3 regions of the Pseudomonas tensinigenes genome follow, and region 2 is predicted to be linked to each of the others. Evidence: predicted binding sites of a transcription regulator. Region 2 holds the regulator's gene; each other region holds the start of a gene.

Region 1 (10,159 bases), 3.2 Mb from region 2:
AAACGCCTGATCAGCATGTACAGGCCGCTCCGCCGGAGATCCTTGCTGACCTCGCGCGTTTCGCCGCATTGCAAGCACCGGCCGCCGATGAGCTGTTGATGATTGGCCGCCGTCATGTGCGCAGCAACAACTCCTGGATGCACAACTATCACCGATTGGTGAAGGGCAAGCCGCGTCACCAGTTGTTGATGCACCCGGATGACCTTGCCAGTCGTGGTCTCAACGATGGTCAATTGGTGCGCGTCAGTTCGCGGGTCGGGCAAATCGAAGTCGAAGTACTCGGCAGCCTCGACATGATGAAAGGCGTTGTCAGCCTGCCGCACGGTTGGGGCCATGCGCGCCCGGGCGTGCAAATGGCGATTGCCAGCGGTCAGCCGGGGTCAAGTGCCAATGACCTGACCGATGAATGCCAGCTCGACGAGCTATCCGGCAACGCCGCGCTCAATGGTGTGCCGGTGACGGTGGCGGCGGCTTGATCTAGTCTGTCGGGGAGACCGAGCATGGCGCTCGGGATTCCGTTACAATGCGCCACCGTGCCGACCCATGAGTCGGAAAGTTCAGCCGAGGTGCTCCATGGATATCATCGAAACGATTAAAGAGCAGATTGCCAACAACACCATTCTGCTTTACATGAAAGGCTCGCCGAATGCCCCACAGTGTGGCTTCTCCGCGAAAGCTGCGCAGGCTGTCATGGCGTGTGGCGAAAAGTTTGCGTACGTGGACATCCTGCAGAACCCGGAAATCCGCGCCAACCTGCCGAAGTACGCCAACTGGCCGACTTTCCCACAACTGTGGGTTGGCGGTGAATTGGTCGGCGGTAGCGACATCATGACCGAGATGGCTGCAGACGGTTCGCTGCAAACCACCATCAAGTCGGCTGTTGAAGCGGCAGCGGCGAACAAGTCCGAAGCCTGATCAGCTTTTGTGGGAGCGAGCCTGCTCGCGAATGCTTTCTGCCGCTGACGACGTTGTCGGCTGACATGACGCTATCGCCAGCAGGCTGGCTCCCACAGGGATTGCGGTATTGACCGCAATCCGGGCAATAAAAAGCCCCGCGCCTCGAAAGAGGGCGGGGCTTTTTAGTGTCTCGAGTTTAGCGGGCGCTAACTTACTCTTCGCCCATCTGCGATTGCAGATAGTTCTCAAGACCGACTTTATCGATCAGGCCCAGTTGGGTTTCCAGCCAGTCGATATGTTCTTCTTCGGATTCGAGAATGTCTTCAAGCAGTTCACGGCTACCGAAGTCACCGACGGTCTCGCAATGCGCGATCGCGGTCTTCAGGTCAGCGTGGCCGGTCTTCTCGATACGCAGGTCGCACTCCAGCATTTCCTTGGTGTGCTCGCCGATGTGCAGCTTGCCCAAGTCCTGCACGTTTGGCAGGCCTTCGAGGAACAGGATGCGCTTGATCAGCTTGTCCGCGTGTTTCATCTCGTCGATGGATTCTTTGTATTCGTGTTTGCCGAGCTTGTTCAGACCCCAATCTTCGTACATGCGCGCATGCAGGAAGTACTGATTGATCGCGACCAGCTCATTGGCAAGGATCTTGTTGAGATGCTGGATGACTGTAATGTCGCCTTTCATGATCGGAGTCCTGCCCTGTAATAGCTGTATATAAGGCGGAGTTTGAGCTTCGTACTTATAAGTGTCAAACCTAAGTTATTGAATAATATATGAAAATTAATCGGAATAAGAATGTTTGTGTTCCGCGTCTGGAGCCTAAGCAATTGATTTACAGGCATAAAAAAACCGGACATAAGTCCGGTTCTTTGAAATGGGGTGTTATTACGCGGCAGTAAATTCTACCGGATAGGGGATCGCGGCCTGAGCGGTTTGCAGCTTGGTCAGGGTTTCGCGGACCACTTCCTTGGCGAGGCAGGCACATTTGCCGCATTGGCTGGCGACGCCGGTGGCCTGGCGAACTTCTTTATAGCTGCAGCAACCTTCATAGATCGCTTCGCGGATCTGTCCGTCGGTGACGCCAGTGCAGAGACAAACATACATAAGTGAGAACCGTCGCTGGTTGTGACTCAATTGCGATGGATCTTAATGTTAACGAGAATGATTGTCAAAGTGCTTTCGGAAGGCTTCAGCTGATTAACAGCCATGACTGACGAACGGTATTTACTGGCGATTTGCCTGGCCCCGTAAATGCAGCGCCGTTCTGCGCCTGCTTTAAAAAACCGTTAAGGACAGGCCAAATTCGCAGTGTATGATGGTCGGCCCTTGCGAAGGGGGTTCGTGTCACAGGGCTGTCGTCTGAGGATGGCAGGCTGGCGCGGACCCTGAACTTCAAGTTTTTACACCAGGAGATATCAATGAGCGTACTCGTAGGCAAACAAGCCCCTGACTTCACCGTCCCGGCCGTACTCGGCAATGGCGAGATCGTTGACAGCTTCACCCTGTCCTCGGCCATCAAAGGCAAATACGGCCTGGTGTTCTTCTACCCACTGGACTTCACCTTCGTCTGCCCGTCCGAGCTGATCGCTCTGGACAACCGCATGGCCGACTTCAAGGCACGCAACGTTGAAGTGATCGCTGTGTCGATCGACTCGCACTTCACTCACAACGCATGGCGCAACACTCCAGTGAACAATGGCGGCATCGGCCAGGTGAAATACACCATGGCTGCCGACATGAAGCACGACATCGCCAAGGCTTACGACGTTGAATCCGAAGGCGGCGTGGCTTTCCGTGGCGCGTTCCTGATCGACGACAAAGGCGTTGTCCGTTCGCAGATCATCAACGACCTGCCGCTGGGCCGTAACATGGAAGAGCTGATTCGTCTGGTCGACGCTCTGCAATTCCACGAAGAGCACGGCGAAGTCTGCCCTGCCAACTGGAAAAAAGGCGACAAAGGCATGAACGCTTCGCCAGAAGGCGTTGCTGCATACCTGACCGAGAACGCTGCTGCCCTGTAAGGCGCAACGTCGAGGTACAAAAAAACCGGCCCAAGTGGCCGGTTTTTTTATGCGCGGGATTTACCCGACGACCATCAATCAGTCTTCGAAGTCTTCCCAGCCGCCCATCTGTTTCCAGCGGTTGACGATGCCGCAGAACAGCTCTGCGGTTTTCTCGGTGTCGTAACGCGCCGAGTGCGCCTCACGGCCGTCGAAATCGATGTCGGCAGCCTGGCAGGCTTTAGCCAGCACGGTTTGACCGTAGGCCAGACCCGCCAGCGTCGCGGTGTCGAAGCTGGAGAACGGGTGGAACGGGTTGCGCTTCATGTCCAGTCGCGCAACTGCGGCGTTGAGGAAGCCGAGGTCGAAGCTGCTGTTGTGACCGACCAGAATCGCGCGCTTGCAGCCATTGGCCTTCAGCGCCTTGCGGATACCTCGGAAAATGTCAGTCAGCGCGGTTTCTTCGCTGACCGCCATGCGCAGTGGATGATCGAGCTTGATCCCGGTGAACTCCAGCGCTGCCGCTTCAACGTTGGCGCCTTCGAACGGCTCAACGCGGAAGAAGTAGGTGTGATCGGGGTAAACAAAGCCCTTTTCATCCATGGCGATGGTGGTCGCAGCAATCTCCAGCAACGCATCGGTGGCCGAGTTGAAACCACCGGTTTCTACGTCGACGACTACCGGCAGATAGCCGCGAAAGCGTGCTGCCATCGGGTGACGGGAACCGCCACCACCACTTTGACCGTCCAGTTCGTCGTCGAAATGGTCTTCACTCACGCGTGTTCCTCCAGCAGGCGCCAGCGCAGTTTTTCACCGGCGCGCAGCGGGATAACGGTCAGCTCGCCAAACGGCAGGCTGGTCGGGGCAGTCCATTCTTCACGAACCAGGGTGATGCGATCGGTGTTCGCCGGCAGGCCGTAGAAACGCGGGCCGTTGAGGCTGGCGAAGGCTTCGAGTTTGTCCAGCGCGTTACGCTGTTCGAAGGCTTCGGCGTACATCTCGATGGCGGCGTACGCGGTGTAGCAGCCGGCGCAACCGCAAGCGGCTTCCTTGGCGTGCTGGGCGTGCGGCGCCGAATCGGTGCCGAGGAAGAACTTCGCGCTGCCACTGGTAGCGGCGTCGAGCAGGGCTTCCTGGTGCGTATTGCGCTTGAGGATCGGCAGGCAATAGAAGTGCGGCCGAATCCCGCCAACCAGCATGTGATTGCGGTTGTAGAGCAGGTGATGCGCGGTGATGGTCGCGGCAACGTTGGCCGAAGCTTCGTTGACGAACTGCACGGCGTCGCCGGTGGTGATGTGTTCGAACACCACTTTCAGCGTCGGGAAGCGCTCGACGACACGACGCATGTGCTCATCGATGAAAATCTTTTCGCGGTCGAACACGTCGACGTCGCCACGGGTGACTTCACCGTGGATCAACAGCGGCATGCCGACTTCGGCCATGGCTTCGATTGCCGGCAGAATCTTGTCGATGCTGGTCACGCCGGAATCGGAGTTGGTGGTCGCGCCGGCCGGGTACAGCTTGGCGGCGTAGACAAAACCACTGGCCTTGGCTTCACGAATTTCTTCGGGCTGGGTGCGGTCGGTGAGGTACAGCACCATCAGCGGCTCAAAGCGACTGCCGGCCGGGCGGGCAGCGAGAATCCGCTGGCGATAGCCGTCGGCTTCAGCGGCGTTGCGCACCGGGGGTACCAGGTTGGGCATGATGATGGCGCGACCAAAAGTGCGCGCAACATCGGCAACGGTATTGGTCAACACGGCACCATCGCGAAGATGAATGTGCCAGTCGTCGGGACGCAGCAGGGTCAGGCGGTCGGACATGAGGGGCTTCCAGGCGGGTCAAACTGAGGCGAATGCTACCGGAAAAGACTCTTGCAGGCACTCGCTATCAAGTTTTGCGGGAACCTTCCGATATCCCGTAGGTATGCCGTAAACATAGTGTGAATCGGTCTTTGTGTTTCAGAAGCCAATGGAGCCTCCCGTGCGCCAGCGTTATTTAGCCTTGCTCAGTGTGTTTGCCAGCCTTCCGGCCATGGCGCTCACGTACCAGACCCGTCTGGAGAACATTGAGTGGACGGTCGCCGGCGACAAGTTCGAATGTCGTCTGACCCAACCGATCACCGATTTCGGCTCGGGTGAGTTCGTGCGCAAGGCCGGCGAACAGGCGATCTTCCGTCTGAATGCCTACAACGCCATGCTTGGCGGTGGTTCGGCGACGTTGCTGGCGGCGGCGGCACCGTGGCAGCCGGGTCGTGGTGACATCAATCTGGGCAACGTCCGGCTCGGCAGTGGCAACGTGCTGTTCAGCAGTTCGCAATCCCAGGCCGGTGGTCTGATCAGCGGTCTGCTGGACGGTCGCAGCCCGGTTGTACGTCGCGCGTCTGGCGATGGGCGTGTCTCGGAAGTGCGTTTATTGCCGGTGAAATTCAGCAAGGCGTTTAACGACTATCAGACCTGTGTAGCGAAGTTGCTGCCGCAGAATTTCGACCAGATCAAGCAATCGCAGATCGGCTTCCCCGGCGAGGGTGTTGATCTCGACGTCGCCGCCAAGGCCAAGCTGCAAGTGATGCTCGAATTCATGAAAGCCGATCCGACGGTCAATCACATCGAACTCGATGGCCATTCCGACAACAGCGGTAATCGTCTGACCAACCGCGAACTGTCGCGCCGCCGAGCGCTGGCAGTGGTCGACTTCTTCAAGGCCAATGGCATCGCCGAATCGCAGATCACAGTACGTTTCCACGGTGAACAATACCCATTGGTTCCGAACACCAATGCGGCCAACCGGGCGAAGAACCGTCGGGTTGCGGTGAAGCTTGCACGCGTGGCGCCAACCACCGCTCCAGCGCCTCAGGCGAGCACCCCAGCCAGCACCGCAGCGACTTCCTGACCTGCCGGTCATCGTCGCGCTGTCGACAGATTCTGTCGCTTTGTCGTCTTAAGCTGTCGCGCCTCTGTAAATTATCGCGTTTGAGCGGTAGACTCCTCGGCTTTCCGTAGAACCCCGTGGAGTGATGGCATGGCGGACGTAAACAAGGTCGTTCTGGCGTATTCCGGCGGCCTGGACACTTCGGTGATCCTCAAGTGGCTGCAGGATACTTATAACTGTGAAGTGGTGACCTTCACCGCTGATCTCGGTCAAGGCGAAGAGGTCGAGCCGGCCCGCGCCAAGGCTCAGGCCATGGGCGTCAAAGAAATCTACATCGACGATCTGCGCGAAGAGTTCGTGCGTGATTTCGTGTTCCCGATGTTCCGCGCCAACACCGTTTACGAAGGCGAGTACCTGCTGGGTACTTCCATCGCACGTCCGCTGATCGCCAAACGTCTGATCGAAATCGCCAACGAAACCGGCGCTGACGCCATTTCCCATGGCGCCACCGGCAAGGGCAACGACCAGGTGCGCTTCGAACTGGGTGCCTACGCACTCAAGCCTGGCGTGAAAGTCATTGCGCCATGGCGTGAGTGGGACCTGCTGTCCCGCGAGAAGCTGATGGACTACGCCGAGAAGCACGCGATCCCGATCGAGCGTCACGGCAAGAAGAAGTCCCCGTACTCGATGGACGCCAACCTGCTGCACATCTCCTATGAAGGCGGCGTGCTGGAAGATACCTGGACCGAGCACGAAGAAGACATGTGGAAATGGACCGTCTCCCCGGAGAACGCTCCTGATAAAGCGCAATACCTGGAACTGACCTACCGCAACGGCGACATCGTTGCACTGGACGGCGTCGAGATGACTCCGGCCACCGTGCTGGCGACGCTGAACAAGATCGGTGGTGCTCACGGTATCGGCCGTCTCGACATCGTCGAGAACCGTTACGTCGGCATGAAGTCCCGTGGTTGCTATGAAACCCCGGGCGGCACCATCATGCTGCGCGCTCACCGCGCCATCGAATCGATCACCCTGGACCGCGAAGTCGCTCACCTCAAAGACGAGTTGATGCCGAAATACGCCAGCCTGATCTACACCGGTTACTGGTGGAGCCCAGAGCGTCTGATGCTGCAGCAGATGATCGACGCTTCGCAGGTCAACGTGAACGGCGTTGTGCGCCTGAAGTTGTACAAAGGCAACGTGATCGTCACTGGCCGCAAGTCCGACGATTCGCTGTTCGATTCCAACATCGCGACCTTCGAAGAAGACGGCGGTGCTTACAACCAGGCCGACGCGGCGGGCTTCATCAAGCTCAACGCGCTGCGCATGCGCATTGCTGCCAACAAGGGCCGCAAGCTGTTCTGAGATTTTTCAGGCTGAGGCGCAATGAAAGGGCGGCCTTGTCTTCGAGACAAGGCCGCCCTTTTTTTAAGTTCGTTGTCAGTTTGTTGTCGAGTGATGCCAGTGCCTGGCTGCATGTGCGGCGAGGACAGACTGTTCAATTGCGACCCAGCAGCGTCACCGCTTGTGAGCACAGGTTGTAAACAATGCAAAGTGTTGTGCTCGAACCTTTCTTTGCGTGCTTGATCTGCAGGAGTGCATTTTTAGTCAGTGAAGCATCTGACACATGATTGGAAAGAAACACGATGACCCGGTCGGTATTTTTATCGGAATTTCGGATTTTTTCCAGAATCGTGGCGAACTCTCTCGACGCCTCAATATTGCGTGCATCAACAATATGAAGGTTGCTGATGGATGCGGGTAAGCGAATATTGTGTTGAACGGTAAGGTTTTGATTCGTATCGACGCGTGGCGGAGGGTCGGGGACGTTATGGATTTTGCACGAATCCTTGCACAGTGCAGCCGCGCTCTCGCAGGGCACGATGTGGCTTGATATTTCAAACGTATCGAGTGTGCCTGGTTCCTGCGTTAACGTATTTCGTTTGTTGTCATGATCATTACTGTCCATTGCTTTTAAAAAGCTCTCGTCTTTGCCGAAGTCGGAAGGCGAATAGAGGGAGCGGTAGTTGAAATTAAGCGTTATAAAAAAAAGAAATAACAAGTAAAACGGAAAACTGATCAAGAACCACACGTATACGGCCCGGTCCTCATTATTGAGGAAGGGTAGAGAAATAGCGGCCGAGGCCTCGGAGAGTCCAGCGAATATTGCGATGACTGTCATTGGGTTGTTGATCTTGTTTTTTATCCTTAACATGGTCTTGTTCTTTTGTTTTGGTTTTCTCATTTGATGGCGTCGTTTTGTTTGGTTGTTAGTAAGGTGGTTGATTGGAGTTTGTATTTATAGCAAAAAGTTTTTGTAAGGCCGTAAATATCTTGTTTCAGTGTTTATTAACTAGCGGGACGGGTATTGATCCGGTTCGTACGCTTGTAATGCAGTGACCGTAGGCTCTGGCAGGCTTTTCGGCCTTTGCAGGCGCACGCGGTTACAAATCAGCAACGGACGGGTTGCGCAGTATCTAGAGCGGTATGTCGTCGGATATTTAGGAGGGCAATGATTTTTTGTAGGAATAATCCTCAATCACTGTAGGGGATGTCTTGCGATGCGAGTCCGTGAAAGGCTTGGCATACTAAGGGGCAAGTGACTGGGCTATTGTGCGTGTTCTAAAAACTCGAACAGCGAAACTGGACTTGCCCATGAATAAAGTGCTGATCGTGGATGACCACCCCGTCATTCGTCTCGCGGTACGTATGCTGATGGAACGTCATGGCTACGAAGTCATTGCAGAAACTGATAATGGTGTAGATGCATTACAACTTGCTCGCGAGCAAATGCCGGATATAGTCATTCTGGATATTGGAATACCGAAACTTGATGGGCTTGAGGTTATTGCTCGCCTGACTTCGACAACCATGCCTATTAAAGTGCTGGTGTTGACTTCGCAAGCCCCTGGGCACTTTTCGATGCGCTGCATGCAATCAGGGGCGGCGGGTTATGTCTGTAAACAGCAGGATCTCACCGAGTTGTTGAGTGCGATCAAGGCGGTTTTGTCCGGATACAGTTACTTTCCCAATCAGGCACTCCACACAGTGCGGACCAGTTTGGGTAATGCCAGTGAAGCCGATATGGTGGATCGCCTTTCCGGTCGCGAAATGATGGTGTTGCAGCAGTTGGCGCGGGGCAAGACGAACAAGGAAATCGCCGATGGCATGTTCCTGAGCAACAAGACCGTGAGCACTTACAAGACCCGCTTGTTGCTGAAACTCAATGCGCGCTCGCTGGTAGATCTGATCGAGTTGGCGCAGCGCAATGGGCTCGTCTGAATCTTTCAGTCGCTGACGGGGTCATGGGCCGATCGAATTCAGTGAGTCGCAGAAAGTAAAAAGCCTCCGGTTCGGGAGGCTTTCAAGTTTCACAGATCAAAATCGTACTCGGCCAATTGCTTTCGCAGTCGGCGCTCCTCAAGCAGGTTGTCGATAGTGCGGCGCTTGCTCAGATTGGTCTTGGCAACTTCAACCGCCGGTTCAGTGTCACCTGCCTCCGTGGTGTCGTCATCCAGTTCCAGTTCCTCTTTGTCAGTACTCATAAATCACTCCCACACTAAGACTGCCTTTGGCGCTCCTTATATCGACATTCCCGCGTCGGGTAAAAAAGATTTTTTCAATCGACCATTCAATAATTCCAATAGCCGGTCAATCGTCCGATGTTTTGTGTTTGTACTCGCACAAGTCTTCAATTCGGCAGCTACCGCACCGCGGCTTGCGGGCCAGACACACATAGCGCCCGTGGAGAATCAGCCAGTGATGGGAGTCGAGCAAGAATTGCCTGGGTACAAACTTCATCAGCTTGTTTTCCACTTCGACAACGTTCTTGCCGGGAGCGATGCCGGTCCGGTTGCTGACGCGGAAGATGTGCGTATCGACGGCCATGGTCAACTGGCGAAAAGCTGTATTGAGTACCACATTGGCAGTTTTTCGACCGACGCCGGGCAAGGCTTCGAGCTCTTCACGCGTTTGTGGTACTGCACCGCCGTGGCGTTCGACCAGCAAGCGGCAGGTCTCGATGACGTTCTTGGCCTTGCTGTTGTAGAGGCCGATGGTCTTGATGTATTCGGACAGCCCTTCGACGCCCAGTGCATGGATCGCTGAAGGCGTGTTGGCAACCGGAAACAGCTTCGCTGTCGCTTTGTTGACACCGACGTCGGTCGATTGCGCTGAAAGAATTACCGCAATCAGCAATTCGAACGGCGAGGTATAGGCCAGTTCGGTTTTCGGCTCGGGGTTGTCCTCATGCAGTCGACGAAAAATCTCAAGACGTTTTGCGGCATTCATGGGCGATGCGTTTCCTTGAAAATAGAGTTCGAGCCGGTCCACGCCTGACGAGCTGCGAGCAGCAGCCCCAACGAAATCAAAGCGCCGGGAACCACGGTTG
Region 2 (10,159 bases):
CGAACGTTGACGTATTGTTGGGGCTGACCCCTAAACGCACGCTGGCCGACGTCATCGAAGGCCGTTGCGAGTTGCGCGACGTGCTGTTGCAAGGCCCCGGTGGCATCCGCATCGTCCCGGCCGCGTCCGGCACGCAGAGCATGGTGCACCTGAGCCCGGCGCAACACGCCGGTCTGATTCAGGCGTTCAGCGACATCGGCGACAATCTCGACGTATTGGTGATCGACACCGCTGCGGGTATTGGTGACTCGGTAGTCAGTTTTGTACGCGCCGCGCAGGAAGTGTTGCTGGTGGTCTGCGACGAGCCGACGTCCATTACCGACGCCTACGCGCTGATCAAACTGCTCAACCGCGATTACGGCATGAACCGCTTCCGCGTCCTCGCCAACATGGCGCAGAGCCCGCAGGAAGGGCGCAACCTGTTTGCCAAGTTGACCAAGGTCACGGATCGCTTCCTTGACGTCGCTCTACAATACGTCGGCGCCGTGCCTTACGACGAAAGCGTGCGTAAAGCGGTGCAGAAGCAGCGTGCGGTGTACGAAGCCTTTCCGCGTTCCAAGTGCGCACTGGCGTTCAAGGCGATCGCGCAGAAGGTCGACACCTGGCCGCTGCCCGCCAACCCGCGTGGCCACCTTGAGTTTTTCGTCGAGCGCCTCGTGCAGCAAACGGCAGGGCCCGTGCTATGACAGCAAGCGGTATGAACTACTACAAGAAGTCAGCACGTGACGCGCAGTACGAGTTGATCGAGCGTTACGCGCCACTGGTCAAACGCATTGCCTATCACTTGCTGGCACGCTTGCCGGCGAGTGTGCAGGTCGAAGACCTGATCCAGGCCGGGATGATCGGCCTGCTCGAAGTCTCGACCAAATATGACGCCAGCAAAGGCGCCAGTTTCGAAACGTACGCGGGCATACGAATCCGCGGCGCGATGCTCGACGAAGTGCGCAAAGGGGACTGGGCGCCACGCTCGGTTCACCGCAATACCCGGATGGTCAGCGACGCAATTCGCTCAATTGAAGCTAAAACCGGCCGTGATGCTAAAGATCACGAGGTTGCGGCCGAACTCCAATTGAGTCTCGACGATTACTACGGGATTTTGAATGACACCTTGGGCAGTCGCCTGTTCAGTTTCGACGACCTGTTGCAGGACGGCGAACACGAAGGGCTGCACGAGGATGGCGCGAGTGCTCATATGGAGCCGTCACGCGATCTGGAAGATGAACGCTTCCAGGCGGCGCTGGCGGACGCGATTGCCAATTTGCCGGAGCGTGAGCGACTGGTGTTGGCGCTGTACTACGACGAAGAGCTGAACCTCAAGGAGATCGGTGAAGTCCTTGGCGTCAGTGAATCGCGGGTCAGCCAGTTACACAGCCAGTGCGCGGCCCGTTTGCGGGGGCGTTTGGGGGAGTGGCGAGCGCGCTGAAGGCAGTGTGGGGACACTGCGAACGAGGCTGGTGCGGTGATGAACGGCACCGGTCTTGCTCTGTTGTGCTCCAGACAGTCTTCGAGTGCTGCGCCGATTGATTGAAGTGGCGCGTCCAGGTGCTGGGCGCGTTTAAGACTGCTTGGAGGTCGAATTGAACAAAGACATGAAAATCCTCATCGTTGATGACTTCTCAACGATGCGGCGGATCATCAAGAACCTGCTGCGTGATCTTGGGTTCACCAACACCGTCGAGGCTGACGATGGCGTGACTGCCATTCCAGTGCTCAACAGCGGAAGCATCGACTTTCTGGTAACGGACTGGAACATGCCGGGCATGACCGGTATCGACCTGCTGCGCCACGTGCGTGCCGATGAAAAACTCAAGCACCTGCCAGTGCTGATGGTGACTGCAGAAGCCAAGCGCGAGCAGATCATCGAGGCCGCTCAGGCCGGTGTAAACGGCTACGTAGTCAAACCTTTCACGGCTCAGGCGTTGAAAGACAAAATCGAGAAGATTTTCGAACGCATCGGCTGATGAACGCGCGGGGGAGCTATGGAGCATAACGAATCTTCACAGGGCGATTTCGAGTCGACCCTGAAAAAACACGCGGTCGAACTGGTCGAAAGCCTTGAAAAAGGCAGGTTCGGCGACGCTGTGCAACTGATCCATGAGCTCAATCAGACCCGTGACCGTGGCCTGTATCAGGAAGTGGGCAAGCTCACACGTGAACTGCACAGTGCGATCGTCAACTTCCAGATCGACCCGAACATGCCGCAGGCCGAGGAAGTGTCGCAAATCACCGACGCCACCGAACGCCTGGGCTATGTGGTCAAGCTGACGGAAGCCGCGGCCAACCGCACCATGGATCTGGTGGAAAGCGCCACGCCGGTGGTCAACAGTCTGGCTGATGAAGCGCAGACCTTGAGTGCCGATTGGGGTCGCTTCATGCGTCGCGAGGTCGGGGCTGAAGAGTTCCGTGAACTGGCGCGCCGGGTCGACGGTTTTCTGTCACGCAGCAGCACGGACAACCGTGCGGTGTCGAGCAATCTCAACGACATCCTGCTGGCCCAGGATTACCAGGACCTCACCGGTCAGGTGATCAAGCGTGTGACTCAACTGGTCACCGAAGTCGAAAGCAATTTGCTCAAACTCGTGCTCATGGCCAGTCAGGTCGACCGCTTTGCGGGCATCGAACATGACCGCGCCGCGATGCTTGCAGAAAAAGATCCACAAAAACATCTCTCGCAGGGTGAAGGTCCGCAGATTCATGCCGATAAACGAGAAGACGTTGTGTCCGGTCAGGACGATGTGGACGATTTGTTATCCAGCCTCGGGTTCTAGAGTTTTGGAATTTTAGGTTTTTTGGGTTTTTAGACCTGTAGGAGCACCCCATTAATGAGCTTCGGCGCCGATGAAGAGATCCTTCAGGATTTCCTGGTTGAGGCCGGCGAGATTCTTGAGCAACTGTCCGAACAACTGGTCGAGCTGGAAAGCCGCCCGGATGACGCAGATCTGCTCAACGCAATTTTTCGCGGTTTCCACACTGTAAAAGGGGGCGCCGGCTTCCTTCAGCTCAATGAGCTGGTGGAGTGCTGTCACATCGCCGAAAACGTGTTCGACATCCTGCGCAAGGGTGAGCGTCGCGTTGATGCAGAACTGATGGACGTTGTCCTCGAAGCACTGGACGCGGTGAACAGCATGTTCACTGAGGTTCGTGAGCGTGCGCCGATCACCGCGGCCACCCCGGAACTGCTGGCCGCCCTGGCGCGTCTGGCCGAACCGCAATCGGCGGACGCAGCCCCGGTTTCGCCAGTGGCCGAGATGATCGAAGAACTGGTCGTCGAAGGCGACGCGTCGGGCGACATCACCGATAACGAATTCGAACAGCTGCTGGATTCGCTGAACGCCGTCAAGGCCGAAGCCGAGGCCCCGGCCGCTGCTGCACCTGCGCAAACGGCCGCTGAAGCCGCGAGCGATGAAATCACCGATGCCGAGTTCGAGTCGTTGCTCGATCAGTTGCACGGCAAGGGCCAGTTCGCGGTGGACGCGGTTGCACCAGCGGCGGCAGCCCCTGCGGCTCCGGCCAAGGGCGACAGCTCCGACATCACCGACGACGAATTCGAAGCCCTGCTCGATCAGTTGCATGGCAAGGGCAACTTTGCCGTGGACGCGCTGGAGTCGGCGATTGCTTCGGCACCGGCGCCGGCTGCTCCAGCGGCCGCCGCTGCCGGCAGCGATCTGATCAGCGATCACGAGTTCGAATCGCTGCTCGACGAATTGCACGGTAAAGGCAAGTTCTCCGAAGTCGGCACCGCCGCTGCTGGCAGTGCTTCGACCGTCGCCACGCCTGCCGCCAAGGCACCGGCCGCTGCTGCAGCGCCCAAGCCTGCCGCCAAGCCTGAGCCAAAAGCCGAAGCGCCAAAACCGGCTGCCGCTGCTGCACCGGCTCCGGCCCGTGCGCCGGCAACACCGCCACCGGAAAAACCGGCAAGCGAAGCCGAAACCACCGTGCGCGTCGACACTGCACGTCTCGACGAAATCATGAACATGGTCGGCGAGCTGGTGCTGGTGCGTAACCGTCTGGTGCGCCTGGGTCTGAACAGCGGCGATGAAGCCATGCAAAAGGCCGTGTCGAACCTCGACGTGGTCACGGCTGACTTGCAGACTGCCGTCATGAAGACGCGGATGCAGCCGATCAAGAAGGTCTTCGGGCGCTTCCCGCGCCTGGTTCGTGACCTCGCGCGTCAGCTCAAGAAAGAGATCAACCTGGAACTGGTGGGTGAAGAAACCGACCTCGACAAAAACCTTGTCGAGGCCCTGGCCGACCCGCTGGTCCACTTGGTGCGCAACGCCGTCGACCACGGCATCGAGTCGCCGGAAGAACGCGAAGCGTCGGGCAAGGCCCGTGGTGGTCGTGTTGTTCTGGCGGCCGAGCAAGAGGGCGACCATATCCTGCTGTCGATTTCCGATGACGGCAAAGGCATGGACCCGAACGTCCTGCGCGCCATCGCGGTTAAACGCGGTGTGATGGACAAGGACGCGGCCGATCGCCTCAGCGACACCGAGTGCTACAACCTGATTTTCGCCCCGGGTTTCTCGACCAAGACCGAGATATCCGACGTCTCCGGCCGTGGCGTCGGCATGGACGTGGTGAAGACCAAGATTTCCCAGCTCAACGGTTCGATCAACATCTACTCGACCAAGGGCCAAGGCTCGAAGATCGTCATCAAGGTGCCGCTGACCCTCGCGATCATGCCAACCCTGATGGTGATGCTCGGCAATCAGGCGTTTGCGTTCCCGCTGGTCAACGTCAACGAAATCTTCCACCTCGACCTGTCGACCACCAACGTCGTCGACGGTCAGGAAGTGGTGATCGTGCGGGACAAGGCGCTGCCATTGTTCTACCTCAAGCGCTGGCTGGTCAGCTCCGCCGCTCACGAAGAGCAGCGTGAAGGCCACGTGGTGATCCTTTCGGTGGGCACCCAGCGGATCGGCTTCGTCGTCGATCAACTGGTCGGTCAGGAAGAAGTGGTCATCAAGCCATTGGGCAAAATGCTGCAGGGCACTCCGGGCATGTCCGGCGCCACCATCACGGGTGACGGCCGCATCGCGCTGATTCTCGATGTTCCAAGCATGCTCAAGCGTTACGCCGCACGGCGTATTTGAATCCGGGGCGGCGGGGCGACAACGTCCCGCTGCACCTAATGGAGTGTTTATGGCAGTCAAAGTCCTGGTGGTGGACGATTCGGGTTTTTTCCGCCGCCGCGTCTCGGAAATTCTTTCAGCGGATCCGAGCATTCAGGTGGTCGGCACCGCCACCAACGGTAAAGAGGCGATCGATCAGGCGCTGGCACTCAAGCCGGACGTGATCACCATGGACTACGAGATGCCGATGATGGATGGCATCACGGCAGTGCGGCACATCATGCAGCGCTGCCCGACCCCGGTGTTGATGTTCTCCTCGCTGACCCACGAAGGCGCCCGGGTCACCCTCGATGCGCTGGACGCCGGCGCGGTGGATTTCCTGCCGAAGAATTTCGAAGACATCTCGCGCAATCCCGAGAAGGTCAAGCAATTGCTGTGCGAGAAGGTGCATAGCATCTCGCGCAGTAATCGTCGTTTCAGTGCTTATAGCGCACCGGCTCCAGCCGCAGCGCCAACGCCTGCACCGGCTCCGGCGCCATCCAGCTTCAGCAGCCACAGCACCAGCGCACCGGCACGTCCGGCACCCGCGCCTGTGCATGCACCTGCTCCAAGCCGTGCTCCGGCTGCCAGCGCTTCGTCGCCGGCACCGAAACGCAAAGCCTACAAACTGGTTGCCATTGGTACGTCGACGGGCGGCCCGGTTGCCCTGCAACGCGTGCTGACTCAGTTGCCAGCGAACTTTCCGGCGCCGATCGTGCTGATCCAGCACATGCCGGCAGCGTTCACCAAGGCGTTTGCCGAGCGTCTCGACAAGCTGTGCCGCATCAGCGTCAAGGAAGCCGAGGATGGCGACATCCTGCGTCCGGGCCTGGCGTTGCTCGCTCCTGGTGGCAAGCAAATGATGATCGATGGCCGTGGCGCGGTGAAAATCCTCCCGGGCGACGAGCGTCTGAACTACAAGCCGTGCGTGGACATCACCTTCGGTTCGGCGGCGAAATCCTACGGCGACAAAGTTCTGGCGGTCGTACTGACCGGTATGGGCGCCGACGGCCGTGAAGGCGCGCGTCTGCTCAAGCAGGGCGGTAGTGCCGTGTGGGCGCAGGATGAAGCCAGTTGTGTGATCTACGGCATGCCGATGGCCATCGTCAAAGCCGACCTCGCCGACGCGGTATACAGCCTCGACGACATCGGCAAACACATTGTCGAGGCGTGTATCTGATGGATGTTCTAAGCCTTATCGGGATCATCATGGCGTTCGTCGCCATCATCGGTGGTAACTACCTTGAGGGTGGTCACCTCGGTGCGCTGGCCAACGGCCCGGCGGCATTGATCGTACTGGGCGGCACCATCGGTGCCGCACTGCTGCAATCGCCGATGAGCGCGTTCAAACGCGCCATGCAGATTCTGGCGTGGATCTTCTTCCCGCCGCGTGTGGACTTGGCCGGCGGCATTGATAGCGTGGTCAACTGGAGCCTCACCGCACGCAAGGAAGGTTTGTTGGGTCTGGAAGGCGTGGCCGATGCCGAACCGGACAACTACTCGCGCAAAGGCCTGCAACTGTTGGTCGACGGTGCCGAGCCGGAAGCGATTCGCAGCATCCTCGAAGTGGATTTCTACACCCAGGAAGCCCGCGACATCGAAGCCGCGAAAGTCTTCGAAAGCATGGGCGGCTACGCGCCGACCATCGGCATCATCGGCGCGGTGATGGGCCTGATCCACGTGATGGGCAATCTTGCTGATCCGACCCAGTTGGGCAGCGGCATTGCTGTGGCTTTCGTCGCGACCATCTATGGTGTGGCCAGTGCCAACCTGATCCTGCTGCCGGTGGCAGCCAAATTGAAGTCAATCGCGTTGCGGCAGTCGCGTTATCGCGAAATGTTGTTGGAAGGCATTTTGTCGATCGCCGAAGGTGAAAACCCTCGCTCCATTGAGTTGAAGCTGCAAGGCTTCATGGATTAAGGGAATAACCTCATGGCACGTCGTCGCCACCAGGAAGAGCATGTAAACCACGAACGCTGGCTGGTTTCCTACGCTGACTTCATCACGTTGCTGTTCGCGTTCTTCGTGGTCATGTACTCGATTTCGTCGATCAACGAAGGCAAGTACAAAGAGATTTCAGAAGCGCTGGTCGGGGTCTTCAAGGACTCCGACCGCGCGCTCAAGCCGATTCCGATTGGTGACGAGCGGCCGAAAACCGTGACCCCGGCCAAGCCGCTGGTCAAGGACGCCGAGCAGATCGACGCCGGTATCGCCGGCGCCAGCGATCCGCTGAAAAGCATCGCCGATGACATCAGCGCTGCGTTCGGCGACTTGATCAGTTCCAACCAGATGACTGTGCGTGGCAACGAGCTGTGGGTCGAGATCGAACTCAATTCCAGCCTGTTGTTCGGCAGTGGCGATGCCATGCCGAGCGACATTGCCTTCAACATCATCGACAAGGTTGCAGCGATTCTGAAACCGTTCGACAACCCGATTCACGTCGAAGGCTTCACCGATGATCAGCCGATCCGCACCGCGCAGTACCCGACCAACTGGGAACTGTCCTCGGCGCGGTCGGCGAGCATCGTGCGCATGCTGGCCATGCAGGGTGTGAACCCTGGCCGATTGGCGTCGGTGGGTTACGGCGAGTTTCAACCGGTGGCCAACAACGCTACCGCTGAAGGCCGGGGGAAAAACCGCCGGGTGGTTCTGGTGGTGTCGCGCAATCTCGATGTACGTCGCAGTCTCACGGGCACCGGAACCGCCAATGCGCAACCGGACGCTGCGTTGAAGCGTGCTGGCACACAAACTGCACCGACCCCGGTCAAGACGCCGGGACGCGAGAGTGCCGTCAATTCTCCGTCACCCGCATTAACACGCTGAGCTATGTCTCGGTCGAGCATATCGGCCGGGAGGAACGAACTGAATGAGAGTCTGGGCAGTCGCCAATCAAAAGGGTGGTGTCGGTAAAACCACATCTTCCATCGCTTTAGCCGGATTGCTGGCCGAGGCGGGCAAGCGCGTGGTTGTGGTCGATCTCGACCCGCACGGCTCGATGACCAGCTATTTCGGCTACGACCCCGACAGCCTGGAACACAGCAATTACGACCTGTTTCTGCACAAGGGCAGCGTGCCGCAAGGCCTGCCGGGGCAATTGCTGTTGTCGACCAGCGACGAACGCATTTCCCTGCTACCGTCGAGCACCGCATTGGCAACCCTTGAGCGTCAGTCGCCGGGGCAGAGTGGTCTGGGTCTGGTGATCGCCAAGAGTCTGGCGCAGCTGTGGCAGGACTTCGATTACGCGGTGATCGACAGCCCGCCGTTGCTCGGCGTGCTGATGGTCAACGCCCTCGCGGCGAGCCAGCAACTGGTGATCCCGGTGCAGACCGAACACCTGGCCGTCAAAGGTCTGGAGCGCATGGTCAACACCCTGGCGATGATCAACCGCTCGCGCAAACAGGCGCTGCCGTTCAGCATCGTGCCGACCCTGTTCGATCGCCGTACGCAGGCATCGATGCACACCTTGCGTGTGCTGCGTGACAAATTCCCCGACGAAATCTGGCAGGGTTATATCCCGGTCGATACCCGTCTGCGCGACGCCAGCCGTGCCGGTGTCACGCCTTCGCAATTCGACGGCAAGAGCCGTGGCGTGCTGGCGTATCGCGCGCTGCTCAAGCATCTGTTGGCGCAACAACTTGTTCCGCAGGTGGCTTGAGATGAACCTGTCCCGATCACGCATGCCTGACTTGCACAAATCCTGTGGGAGCGAGCCTGCTCGCGAAGCAGGCGACGCGGTTTCCCTGTCTGGCGCTGTTGGCCGATGAACCGCCCAATCAAGCTCACATCGCGTCCGCAATTGGCGCTGCAGTCTTATCTGGATAATTTGCTGCAGGACATTCCTGAGGAACTGCCGCCGGTCATTGAGGCGCAGCCTGAAGTTGTGGAAAGCAGCGAGGCGCTGGACGAGTTCCAGGCAGCGGTACTGGAAGAGCAGGCGCGTGACGCACAGAAAGCGGCCAGGCCTGCTGCGTCCGTTGTCGCGCCTGCCGTTGCACCTGTGGCGAAAGCGCCGGTTGCATTGATTGAAGAAACCGAGCCGGTTCGCGCGCCAGTCTCGACGCTCGCGCCGTTGCTGCAAACCCAGTTGCTGAAAACCGCGCCGGAACCGGCCGTGGTCGAACCGGCTCCGGCTCCGGTTGCACCCGCACCCGTCGAGCAAACGCTGGTGCCGCCATTGGTCGAAGTGCATCTGCCGCCGAACAACACGCCGCCACCGGTAGAAACCGATGGCCGCCCGGCCTGGGCCTCTGAAGCGTTCGAATGCCTGCTGTTCGACGTCGCCGGCCTGACGCTGGCCGTGCCGCTGGTATGCCTCGGCTCGATCTACTCACTGGCCGGCCACGAGCTGACGCCGTTGTTCGGTCAGCCGGAATGGTTCCTCGGGATCCTGCCGAGCCAGGCCGGCAACCTGAAAGTCTTGGACACCGCGCGCTGGGTCATGCCGGATCGCTATCGCGATGACTTCCGTCAGGGCTTGCAGTACGTGATTTCGGTACAAGGTTACGAGTGGGGCCTGGCGGTGCATCAGGTCAGCCGCTCGTTGCGTCTGGACCCGAATGAAATCAAATGGAGAAGTCACCGGGGTCAGCGGCCATGGCTCGCCGGCACCGTGATTGAGCACATGTGTGCATTGCTTGACGTTTCCGCACTGGCCGAGTTGATCGCCAGCGGTGGGGCAAAGCACTTCGGCGGCCACAAGCCGCTACATAAACCGACATAGCAGCCGACATAACAATCAGGCGACGGCATTGTTGAATGCCGCCACACAGAACACACACCGCTCAGAGCGGTTTTTTCGAGGGGTCAGGGTATGAGTAGTCAGGCGACGAATGCAAAAGGTTCTGAAGATCCGATCCTGCAATGGGTGACCTTCAAACTGGATAACGAAACCTACGGCATCAACGTGATGCGCGTGCAGGAAGTGCTGCGCTACACCGAGATCGCTCCGGTGCCGGGCGCGCCAAGCTACGTGCTGGGCATCATCAACCTGCGCGGTAACGTGGTCACCGTGATCGACACCCGTCAGCGCTTCGGCCTGAACAGCGGCG
Region 3 (10,159 bases), 2.1 Mb from region 2:
TTGACTTCAGTAACGGTAATGCCCTGCACGCCGATTTCGGACAGCGACTCGCGCACGTCGTCCAACTTGAACGGCTTGATGATGGCAGTGACTAGCTTCATGAAAACTCTCTCCCGAATTGGTGGACTTGCCCCAGGAAAACAAACCCGACTCAAGTCTAAGCGCAGTGCCTGGCTTTGTAACGCATCGTCGGGCTTACCTGCCCGACTGACGCCAGCTAACCGCTGCTGACGAAACTCCCCGCTTCGTCTGCCGCACTGCATTCGTCACAGCGACTGCATCAGTGCATGGGTCGAAGGTGACTAAGCAGAAACCTTGCCATCTCGCCAAAATCCCCTGATTTCAATCCCTTGGCCGCTGCCGCAAGCCATCCCGTGCAAAAGGCCCTGCGGATACGCACAACAACGGTGCGTCGCCGTCCGTCCGCCTGCGCGAAAAGCGTGCATCCCTGACCACGAGATTGACTATAGACACTGCGTGATACACTGCCGGCCATTGTTTCCAGGACATCCACCATGCTCGCGCCCAAAGACTTCCTCGACGCCCTGAGCGGCACCGCCTCCCGCCTCTTCAGCGGCGACACCCCGCTGCCGAAAGCCGAAATCGAAAGCCAGTTCAAGATGCTGCTGCAGAGTGCCTTCAGCAAACTCGACCTGGTCAGCCGCGAAGAATTCGACAGCCAGATGGTCGTACTGGCCCGCACTCGCGCCCGCCTCGAAAGCCTCGAAGCCAAAGTCGCCGAGATGGAAGCCAAGCTGACACCGCCCGCTGAATAATCCGCGCCCCCTGTAGGAGCTGCCGAAGGCTGCGATCTTTTGATCCTCAGCCCTTCAACCATCCCGGCAACGTCCTACAACCTGCACCACCGCCGTCCGATTGCGCCGAAAAGCCCAGGTTTCTAAGCTCACCCGATGCTGAAAGTTCAGCACCGGGTTTGGCGACCCGAACAGCTTAAGGCGCACGACAACCATGATGGCGGCTACATTTACCGCCACATCGTTTCATGGCGGTTGTGCGTGGGAGACCTTCGGGTCTGCCGGGTTCCTTTTGCTCCGGTTCGCCAACCCGCGTACAACTGCCACCCAATCGTTTGGCGACGATTGAGGGCAGCCCCTTAAGCAAGAGGAACTGCTCAATGAATCAAGAAGAGACTTATCTGACCCCGCACATCTTTACCCGCCACAAACTCCCCCTCCACGCCCTCCTCATCCAGAACCAACCCTGGTTCTGCGCCCGAGACCTGAGTCGCCTGCTACACATCTACCTCAACGAACGCATGCTGCGAAAACTCGACCCCGACCAATACCAGACCCGCAAAACCCTGATCCACAATCAAATCGAAAACACCCTGCTGATCAGCGAATCCGGCATCTACGCCCTCCTCGTCTACCACTACTGCCCCGAATACCGTGCGCTACGCGAATGGCTCACCCACCAGGTCATCCCCACCCTGCGCGACGCCCAACACCCCACCACAAGCGAACGTCCACACCTCAGCTTGCTCAGTTGGCCGGACATGACGTTGAGTTTGTTGCACTGGAATAACCAGCCGTGGATACGGCTGCAGGATGTGCCGTTGATGGTGGTGGAACGGGAACAGACCAAGCGCCCAATGACGGGGCCATGGTGGAAAAGAGCTTCGCGGATGCTGCAATCGCTATAAACCCGCATGCCGGAACTGGGCTCTGCGCAAATCGTAAGTCGATTGGAGATTCATCCAGAACTCAGGCGTAGTGTTGAGATGAATGGCAAGGCTGATTGCCAGATCGGCGCAGATCCTGAGCTGGCATTTCACAAGCTTTTCGATCTCACTTTCGGGCCAGTTCGTGGGCATGGCCAGATCCATGACAGTCATGCCCAACGGCTCCATGAATTCCTTATTCAAAACCTCGCCCGGATGAATCGGGCGCATACCATTGCGATCCATTTTTCGCCTCCAGAGGCTGCGTTGAGTGGCCAAACTGGAACATCCGACTCCCGGATACAAGACCTTCACCCCCCTTTCGCCGGCGTCCTACAACTATTAGGGCATGGCCCTACAAACATCAGCGTCTGCACCCAGTTACGCAGCCCTTACGCATGTCATTACATTGGCAAACGAAATATGCCCGTCAAGATGGAGGTATCTGTGAAAGATAAGAAGAGGAAAGAAAAGCTATTTCAAATTGTTGATTTGCACCTCGAAGCACTCCGTTTGGCTGGGAATATGTCAGCCAACCAACGGCGATTTATTGAAGTTGCTGTTACATGTGGGCCAGCGCTTGAGCCCAGCGGCGCGCTGGCCGGTAGAAGGTCCTGAGTGAAAAATAAAAAAGGCGTCCATAGGACGCCTTTTTTTGTTCGGAGGAATAGTCGCAGCGATTCTTTAGCTCCTGGCTTTACGGCCTTGGGTTCAGAATCCGACAGGCTAGCCCGTCGTCACTACTTCAGAGAAACCAGCTTTCTCTGCTGCCAAAAATGCGGGGGAGCTTTGCTGGTGCCCAGTCCCGACGAATGCGCAGTTGCAGTCCTCGAGCGTGAGGATCCTTCAGTACCGCTCAGGAGTCAAAGCTCATTTACGATCGAGAGCAGCGCAAAACCCTCATCCATGCCGGTATAAAGTATTGCCTCTCCGCCCTCTCACACCCTGAACTGCCATCTCCAACGTCCTTCACTAACGCAAGCACAGTCCTACGAGGACCGTCCCCTACGTCTGATTACGTAAGCATCAATGCCTTCGATATCGTCTGCATATTGATCCCGACAGAACAAGACGATGCGAAGAAAAGGCAAAGGTACCGAGCTTCGAAATCAGACACTCAAATCTGAATCGCGCAAACTTGCACATCAAACAATGTCCATGGACCCAGAAGCCCTGGCAGCTGGAGTTGATACCCTATCACTCAGGATCGATCCGATTACTCCAGTAGCAATCAACGCATTCCACCAGTGGACCGGCCCCGTTGGGTATCCCTGGGACGCTGTTTTGGACTGGAAGACCAAAGATGCAAAAGGGCTGGACTTGGCGTTTTGGTACGAAGAAGAACTGTGCGGACTGTGCTACGCAACGCCGCGAAGAAGCACGATCTGCGTGAAAATCGTTTTACAGGGACACACATGCAAGACGAATACCTTGCGGGGCTGGATCGCGCCGATGGCATTGCTGACAACAGAGTTCTACGCCCGGAAGCTGGGGTGCACGCAAATCGAAGTACAAGAGCCAGACTCAGGCGCCATTCCTTACTATCAAACGCTGGGATTTTATTTTGATACAACCGGTCGCCTTGTCTTTCCATTGGACGACCAATAAGATCGAATCAAGCATCCCGGCACGTGAGGTGTTTATGAAGCAGAAGAAGCAGAAAACCCAACCGGCACGGGTGTCCAAACCGGGTACCGAGGCACTCGGTTTGCCGGACAGAGTTTCAGCCAGTCAGCGACATTTTTTGAAAGTGGCCGCGACCTATGGCAAGGAAATGGAGCCCGACGGTTGGCTCGCCGGTGGTGGAACCTGAGTACCGCAAAAATGACCGCCTAACAGGCGTTTTTTTTATACCTGCAGGTTATTGTCTCCTGCAACATCCGGTGAAAATTCGCTCATAGAACCCACCTACCAACATCCCCTCCCCCGACTACCCTTCAAAAAACCCGCAGGAAGCGGCTCCCCGATTCAGCTCAAGGAACGACCATGTCCCTCTCCATCGTCCACAGTCGCGCCCAGATAGGCGTGGAAGCCCCCGCTGTCACCGTCGAAGTCCATCTGGCCAACGGTCTGCCGTCGCTGACCATGGTCGGCCTGCCCGAGGCGGCGGTGAAGGAGAGCAAGGATCGGGTGCGCAGCGCGATCATCAATTCCGGGCTGCAGTTTCCGGCGCGGCGGATCACTTTGAATCTGGCGCCGGCGGATCTGCCAAAGGATGGCGGGCGGTTTGATCTGGCGATTGCCTTGGGGATTCTGTCGGCGAGTGTGCAAGTGCCGTGTCTGACGCTGGATGATGTGGAATGTCTGGGTGAGTTGGCGTTGTCCGGCGCCGTACGAGCGGTGCGTGGCGTGTTGCCGGCAGCACTTGCGGCGCGCAAGGCGGGTCGTGCGCTGGTGGTGCCGCGGGCGAATGCCGAGGAGGCGTGCCTGGCTTCGGGGTTGAAGGTGTTTGCGGTGGATCATTTGCTGGAGGCGGTGGCGCATTTCAATGGGCATACGCCGGTTGAGCCCTATGTATCAGACGGGTTGATGCATGCCAGCAAGCCTTATCCCGACTTGAATGAAGTGCAGGGGCAAGTGGCGGCGAAACGAGCGCTGCTGATTGCTGCTGCGGGCGCCCATAACTTGCTGTTCAGCGGGCCGCCTGGGACGGGTAAGACATTGTTGGCGAGTCGCCTGCCGGGGCTGTTGCCGCCGCTGGCCGAGAGTGAAGCGCTAGAGGTGGCGGCGATTCAGTCGGTCGCCAGTGGCGCGCCGCTGACCCATTGGCCGCAGCGTCCCTTTCGTCAACCGCACCACTCGGCATCCGGGCCAGCGCTGGTGGGTGGCAGTTCGAAACCGCAACCTGGTGAGATTACCCTCGCCCACCATGGCGTGCTGTTTCTCGATGAGCTGCCGGAGTTTGATCGCAAGGTATTGGAGGTTTTACGCGAGCCTTTGGAGTCAGGACATATCGTCATCGCCCGGGCCAAGGATCGCGTGCGCTTTCCGGCGCGATTCCAGCTTGTGGCAGCAATGAACCCCTGCCCCTGTGGATATCTTGGTGAGCCCAGCGGCAAGTGCTCGTGCACACCGGACATGGTGCAGCGCTATCGCAACAAGCTATCGGGGCCGTTGCTGGATCGGATTGATCTGCACCTGACGGTGGCGCGGGAGGCGACGGCGTTGAATCCGGCAATTAAACCCGGCGAGGACAGCGCCAGCGCCGCAGCACTGGTAGCCGAGGCTCGCGAACGACAGCAAAAGCGTCAAGGCTGCGCCAACGCGTTTCTCGATCTGCCAGGACTGAAAAAACACTGCAAGTTATCCACAGTCGATGAGAAATGGCTGGAATCAGCCTGTGAACGGCTGACGTTATCGCTGCGCTCAGCACACCGGCTACTCAAGGTCGCCCGCACTCTGGCAGACCTTGAGCAAGTCGATGCAATCAAACGCGAACACTTGGCCGAGGCGCTGCAATATCGGCCGGCGACACCTTAATGCTCGGTCAGATCCACCAACGGCGTCTGCCGCACTTCGGTCTCGCGCCCCGCCTGAATCTCGGTCACACGCTTCAAGGCCTTATCCACAGCACCTTTGTCCGCGAGCAGGCTGTAGCTGATCTGGAACTGTTTGTGTTCCTTGGGTGCGATGGTCGGCACCAGATTCAGCGGACGCTGATAGCGGCGGTTGTAAGAAAAACTGGTGCCCGGTTCCAGCCCCGTGACATAGCCCTGCCCTTGGGTGTCAGTGTTTTTCCACAGGGAAAACACCGGCAACTGCTGGGTATTGAAGCCAACAGAAACACCCAGGCTGCCGGCCTTGTTATGCAGAACAGTCAGGGTTTCGCCTTTGGCGTCGGCATAGGGCACGACGTTGTAGACGGTTTCGTCGTAGTCCTTGGTCGGTGCGCGGTAGGTCTGCCAGTCTGGCAAATCACCCTTGGCCTTGTCGTTGAACGGCGACACCTGTTTCACCGGAGCGGCAAATCGTGCGCCTTGCTCGAGGAACGGCGTACTGAAGTTGCTGTGATACAGCGCCTGGTATTCCTTCGGATAGTCGCCGTTGTTGGTCAGCGTATCGTTGAGTGCAAAGCGCACGCTGCCAGGCTCGGTGACCAGTTCCGTGACCACCGAAAAGTCGACTTTCTTGAAGGCTTGCTCTTTCAGCTCGCCGCGCAGACTGATGGCGTACGGTGGCTTTTCGTCGATGTGCAGCATGACGGTACTGGCCGGGATGTTGGCGGCGCGGCCGTGCAGGGTCAGCAGTTCGCCATTGTCCATGCCGGGATGGCCGACCCATTCGTACCCGCAGCGGGTCACCAGCTCGTTGAAACCTTCCAGCCAGCCCAGCCCACCGCGTCCGTTGAGTTCGATGAACGCCGGGTTGACCACGTCCTTGACCGGCGAATCCCACCCCATGCGCACATTGCCGACAGAGGCTTGCAAGACATTCATGCCTCGGGTTGGTACCACCGAGAGTTTCATCGTGCCGTTATCGATATCAACGATGCTGACACCTTCCTGCCGCCCACCGTGCAAGGTACGCAGGCTTACGGAGAAGGGTTTGTCGGTTTTCACACCGAGCTGTTCACTGGTGATGCTCCAGTTTTGTGCGGGCTTGTTGGTATCGAGAAGGACGTAATCCCAAGCCATGGCGTGGGAAGCAGCAGTGAAAGCGCCGAGGGCGACGGCGAGTTTGAGCGGGGTCATGGCAGCAGCCTTTATTGGAGTTGTGCCATTTTTATAGCGCTGCGGAAACGTTTCAGCAAGTGTATTAGATCGACAGATCGCATGTTCTGCCGAAGATCTTCATTGATGCAATCGCGAGCAGGCTCGCTCCCACAGGGGATCCGGGTCTTCACAAAATCTGTGAATCACACCGAACACTGTGGGAGCGAGCTTGCTCGCGAAAGCTATATCAAGGCTGTATCAACGGAAGCGATCAACCTCGGAACGCAAATCCGCCGCCAGTTTCTCCAGCTCTTTAGCCGTAACAGCCAGGTTCGACACAACCTCACGCTGCTCACTGTTGGCCAACGCAATGCTCTGCAAATTACTGCTCAACAACGTCGCGGTGCTGCTCTGCTCCTGAGTCGCCGTGGTAATCGCGGCAAACTGTTGCCCCGCCGAACGGCTCTGCTCATCGATGCGAGCCAGCGCCGAGGCGACATTGGCGTTGCGCGACAAGCCTTCCTGCATCAGCACATTGCCCTGCTCCATGGTGCTGATCGCGTTGCCGGTTTCCTGCTGGATGCTGTGGATCATGCTGGAAATTTCATCGGTGGCCTGACGAGTACGCGAGGCCAGGCTGCGCACTTCATCGGCTACCACGGCAAAGCCGCGACCTTGTTCGCCGGCGCGGGCAGCTTCGATTGCTGCGTTAAGTGCCAGAAGGTTGGTTTGCTCGGCAATCGACGTAATCACACCGACGATGCCGCCAATTTCCTGCGAACGCTGACCGAGGGTGTTGATCACCGTTGCGGTGCTGTTCAGGGCGCCAGCGATTTGCTCCAGCGAGGACGACGCTTCTTCCATCGAGCTGCGGCCAATTTGGGTTTGCTGGGCATTTTCCTGTGCCAGACGCTGGGTTGCGCCCATGTTGTCGGCAATGTTCAGCGAGGTCGCGCTGAACTCTTCCACCGCACCCGCCATGCTAGTGATTTCGCCAGACTGCTGCTCCATGCCTTCGTAAGCACCACCGGACAGACCGGACAGGGCCTGGGCACGGCTGTTGACCTCTTCCGAAGAGCGGCGGATATGCTCGACCATGGTCGACAGCGCCTGGCTCATCTGGTTGAACGCGCGGGACAACTGACCGATTTCGTCATTGCTCGATACGTTCAGACGCACGCTCAGATCGCCAGCACCCAAAGCTTCGGCCTGACGCACCAGGTCACTCAGTGGCGCCAGTTTGCTGCGCAGCAGCCAGACCACCGAACCGACCGCCAACAGCATCGCCAACAGACTGCCGATCGCCAGTTGCGTACCGACGCTCCAGGTCACTGCACGGATTTCGGCTTTCGGCATGCTCGCCACCACCGACCACGGCCCGCCGTCGAAAGGTACGGCAACGCTGTAGAAATCCTCGGATTTGTCAGCCCAGAACTGACCTTTGCCCGGCGTCTTGGCCAGACCAGTGATCACCGGAATCGACTGATCCAGCGCCTGCACACTGGCTGGCGCGACCAGCCATTTGCTCTGCTCGTCGAGCAGCGCCAGCGAGCCGGTCTGACCGATGCGGAAACGCTTGAGGTTGTCGAACTGGGCGTTCTGCGCGTCGGTGTAATCGAAACCGACGAACAGCACCGCAATCACCTTGCCGCTGCCATCGCGCACCGGGGTGTATTGGGTCATGTAGGAGCGCTCGAACAACAAGGCGCGACCGACGTAGCTTTGTCCTGCCATCAGCTTCGCGTAGGCCGGGTGCGCGTGATCAAGCAAGGTGCCGATGGCGCGAGTGCCGTCCTGTTTGGTCAGCGAGGTGCTGACCCGTACGAAGTCTTCGCCGCTGCGCACAAACAACGTGGCGACGCCGGCAGTCATTTGCTTGAACTCGTCGACTTCCTTGAAGTTGTTGTTCAACACTTCGCTGCCCAGGTGCAGGCCCGGGGTCTGGGTGCCGGCGACTGTCACCGGTTCACTCGGGTGAATGCTCAGACCCGCGCTGAAGCGCTTCTCGAACAACCCGCTCAGGCGCTGGGTGCTTTCACGCAGCGTGCCGTGAAAGGTGCTCAGTTGGTCGGCCAGCAGCCGCGCCTCACTGGCCAGATGCTCTTCACGGGTAGCGAGGTTGGCGGAATCCAGCGAACGCAGGGCGAACACCGTACTGCCACTGATGACTATCGCCAGTATCACGGCGAGGGCGAGGCCTAACTGTGAGGCGATCCGAGCGCGAGGTTGAGACATGACAGCTCCTGGCCGAACTTTCCGATCCTCCTTGATCGCAGCTCGGATAATTTTTAATAGTGGGGGTGAATCGTGGATACCGGCACGACGGTTCCACATGCACGTATTCGGCGGTAAAGCGGAATACTTGAGCGAGCAGCAGGGTTATGGCACAAGGCCGCCATTGTGGCGGCTCGAACGTTTCAGCTCAAGCGTGTTACAGCCGGAAGTTCCATGGCGCGGACTTCGCCTTGCAGGAAGTCGCTGAGGCGGCGCAAACGTTCACCTCCCGGACGGGTTTTTGGCCACACCAGGTAATAATTCAGTCCGCTGGCGACGGCCGTCGGCCACGGCAAGCTCAGTCGTCCCTGCGCCACATCTTCGGCGACCATCAACAGGTCGCCCATCGACACACCATAACCGCGCGCCGCGGCGATCATCCCTAACTCGAGGGTATCGAACACCTGTCCGCCCTTGAGCGACACCTGATCGGACAGCCCCATGTGCTCCAGCCAACTGCGCCAGTCACGACGATCCGGGGTCGGGTGGAGTAATTCGGTGGACGCCAGCCGGGCCAAATCCCATGGCTGATCATTCAGCAGGTTTGGCGCACCCACCGGAATCAGTTCTTCGGGAAATAACAGGCTCGCCTCCCAGTCCGGTGGAAAATGCCCGTCACTCAACAGCACAGCGCAATCAAAAGGCTCATCGTTGAAGTCCACCGAATCCACATCCATCCAGGCGCTGGTCAGTTGCACTTCGTTGCCCGGTTGCAAATGGCGGAAGCGACTGAGCCGCGCCAACAGCCAGCGCATGGTCAGGGTTGACGGGGCCTTCATGCGCAAGATGTCGTCCTCGGCGCGCAAGGTATTACAGGCCCGCTCAAGTGCCCCAAACCCTTCGCGGATTCCCGGCAACAGTAACCGCGCCGCTTCGGTCAGCTGCAGATTGCGCCCGCTGCGATGAAACAGCCGACAGGCGAAGTGATCTTCCAGGGTGCGAATATGCCGACTCACTGCACTTTGGGTAATCGACAGTTCCTCGGCAGCCCGGGTGAACGAACTGTGTCGCGCCGCCGCTTCAAATGCGCGCAGGGCATACAAGGGAGGAAGACGACGAGACATGCAGAAAGCTCCTACAGCGGGATGCAGCCGACGTGAAAGAATGTGTTCAAGATGAGTTTTAATCATGCCACCCATCCTTTTTATCCCTTTGTGCAAAGCCTGCCAAGCGCCGAGAATCCTCGATCTCCTGTTCCCTCTGAAAATCGAGTGGTGATGACCATGCAGCATCCTGTGCGTACTGAACTCTGGGCCATTCTGCGGCTGTCGGGGCCGTTGATTGCTTCACAGTTGGCGCACATGTTGATGGTGCTGACCGACACCCTGATGATGGCGCGCATCAGCCCCGAAGCACTGGCCGGCGGCGGTCTGGGCGCGGCGAGCTATTCGTTCGTGTCGATCTTCTGCATCGGCGTGATCGCAGCCGTCGGCACGCTGGTGGCGATCCGCCAAGGCGCAGGCGACATTCTGGGCGCTGCACGCCTGACCCAAGCAGGGTTGTGGCTGGCGTGGCTAATGGCGCTGGGCGCCGGTTTATTGCTGTGGAATCT

What was found. Region 2 encodes FliA, which starts transcription of late flagellar genes. Its sites were predicted from a motif close to CTAAAGTTTNNNNNNNNNNNGCCGNTAA; they were not measured.
Region 1: a site for FliA is predicted at 4,785-4,812, ahead of HU718_RS24390 (flagellar protein MotY). Genes of this name have one in related genera too.
Region 3: a site for FliA is predicted at 8,673-8,700, ahead of HU718_RS29560 (methyl-accepting chemotaxis protein). Genes of this name have one in related genera too.

The regions. Positions count from the first base shown of each region.
Region 1 is NZ_CP077089.1:5,494,109-5,504,267, reverse strand. It holds gene HU718_RS24425 (molybdopterin oxidoreductase family protein) at 1-476, shown strand, start outside; gene grxD (Grx4 family monothiol glutaredoxin) at 574-915, shown strand; gene bfr (bacterioferritin) at 1,109-1,582, opposite strand; gene HU718_RS24410 (bacterioferritin-associated ferredoxin) at 1,784-2,002, opposite strand; gene HU718_RS24405 (peroxiredoxin) at 2,317-2,919, shown strand; gene rnt (ribonuclease T) at 2,998-3,675, opposite strand; gene pyrC (dihydroorotase) at 3,672-4,718, opposite strand; gene HU718_RS24390 (flagellar protein MotY) at 4,879-5,787, shown strand; gene HU718_RS24385 (argininosuccinate synthase) at 5,917-7,134, shown strand; gene HU718_RS24380 (hypothetical protein) at 7,268-7,984, opposite strand; gene HU718_RS24375 (response regulator transcription factor) at 8,425-9,051, shown strand; gene HU718_RS24370 (PA3496 family putative envelope integrity protein) at 9,141-9,314, opposite strand; gene nth (endonuclease III) at 9,421-10,059, opposite strand; gene HU718_RS24360 (Rnf-Nqr domain containing protein) at 10,056-10,159, opposite strand, start outside.
Region 2 is NZ_CP077089.1:2,052,042-2,062,200, forward strand. It holds gene fleN (flagellar synthesis regulator FleN) at 1-686, shown strand, start outside; gene fliA (RNA polymerase sigma factor FliA) at 683-1,423, shown strand; gene HU718_RS09050 (chemotaxis response regulator CheY) at 1,590-1,961, shown strand; gene HU718_RS09055 (protein phosphatase CheZ) at 1,980-2,768, shown strand; gene HU718_RS09060 (chemotaxis protein CheA) at 2,823-5,093, shown strand; gene HU718_RS09065 (protein-glutamate methylesterase/protein-glutamine glutaminase) at 5,143-6,291, shown strand; gene HU718_RS09070 (flagellar motor protein) at 6,291-7,031, shown strand; gene motD (flagellar motor protein MotD) at 7,044-7,934, shown strand; gene HU718_RS09080 (ParA family protein) at 7,978-8,766, shown strand; gene HU718_RS09085 (CheW domain-containing protein) at 8,872-9,831, shown strand; gene HU718_RS09090 (chemotaxis protein CheW) at 9,922-10,159, shown strand, end outside.
Region 3 is NZ_CP077089.1:6,608,508-6,618,666, forward strand. It holds gene glnK (P-II family nitrogen regulator) at 1-101, opposite strand, end outside; gene HU718_RS29525 (accessory factor UbiK family protein) at 516-776, shown strand; gene HU718_RS29530 (BRO-N domain-containing protein) at 1,136-1,663, shown strand; gene HU718_RS29535 (HigA family addiction module antitoxin) at 1,658-1,927, opposite strand; gene HU718_RS29540 (N-acetyltransferase) at 2,756-3,289, shown strand; gene HU718_RS29545 (hypothetical protein) at 3,324-3,494, shown strand; gene HU718_RS29550 (YifB family Mg chelatase-like AAA ATPase) at 3,668-5,161, shown strand; gene HU718_RS29555 (aldose 1-epimerase family protein) at 5,158-6,372, opposite strand; gene HU718_RS29560 (methyl-accepting chemotaxis protein) at 6,592-8,568, opposite strand; gene HU718_RS29565 (LysR substrate-binding domain-containing protein) at 8,751-9,671, opposite strand; gene HU718_RS29570 (NorM family multidrug efflux MATE transporter) at 9,831-10,159, shown strand, end outside.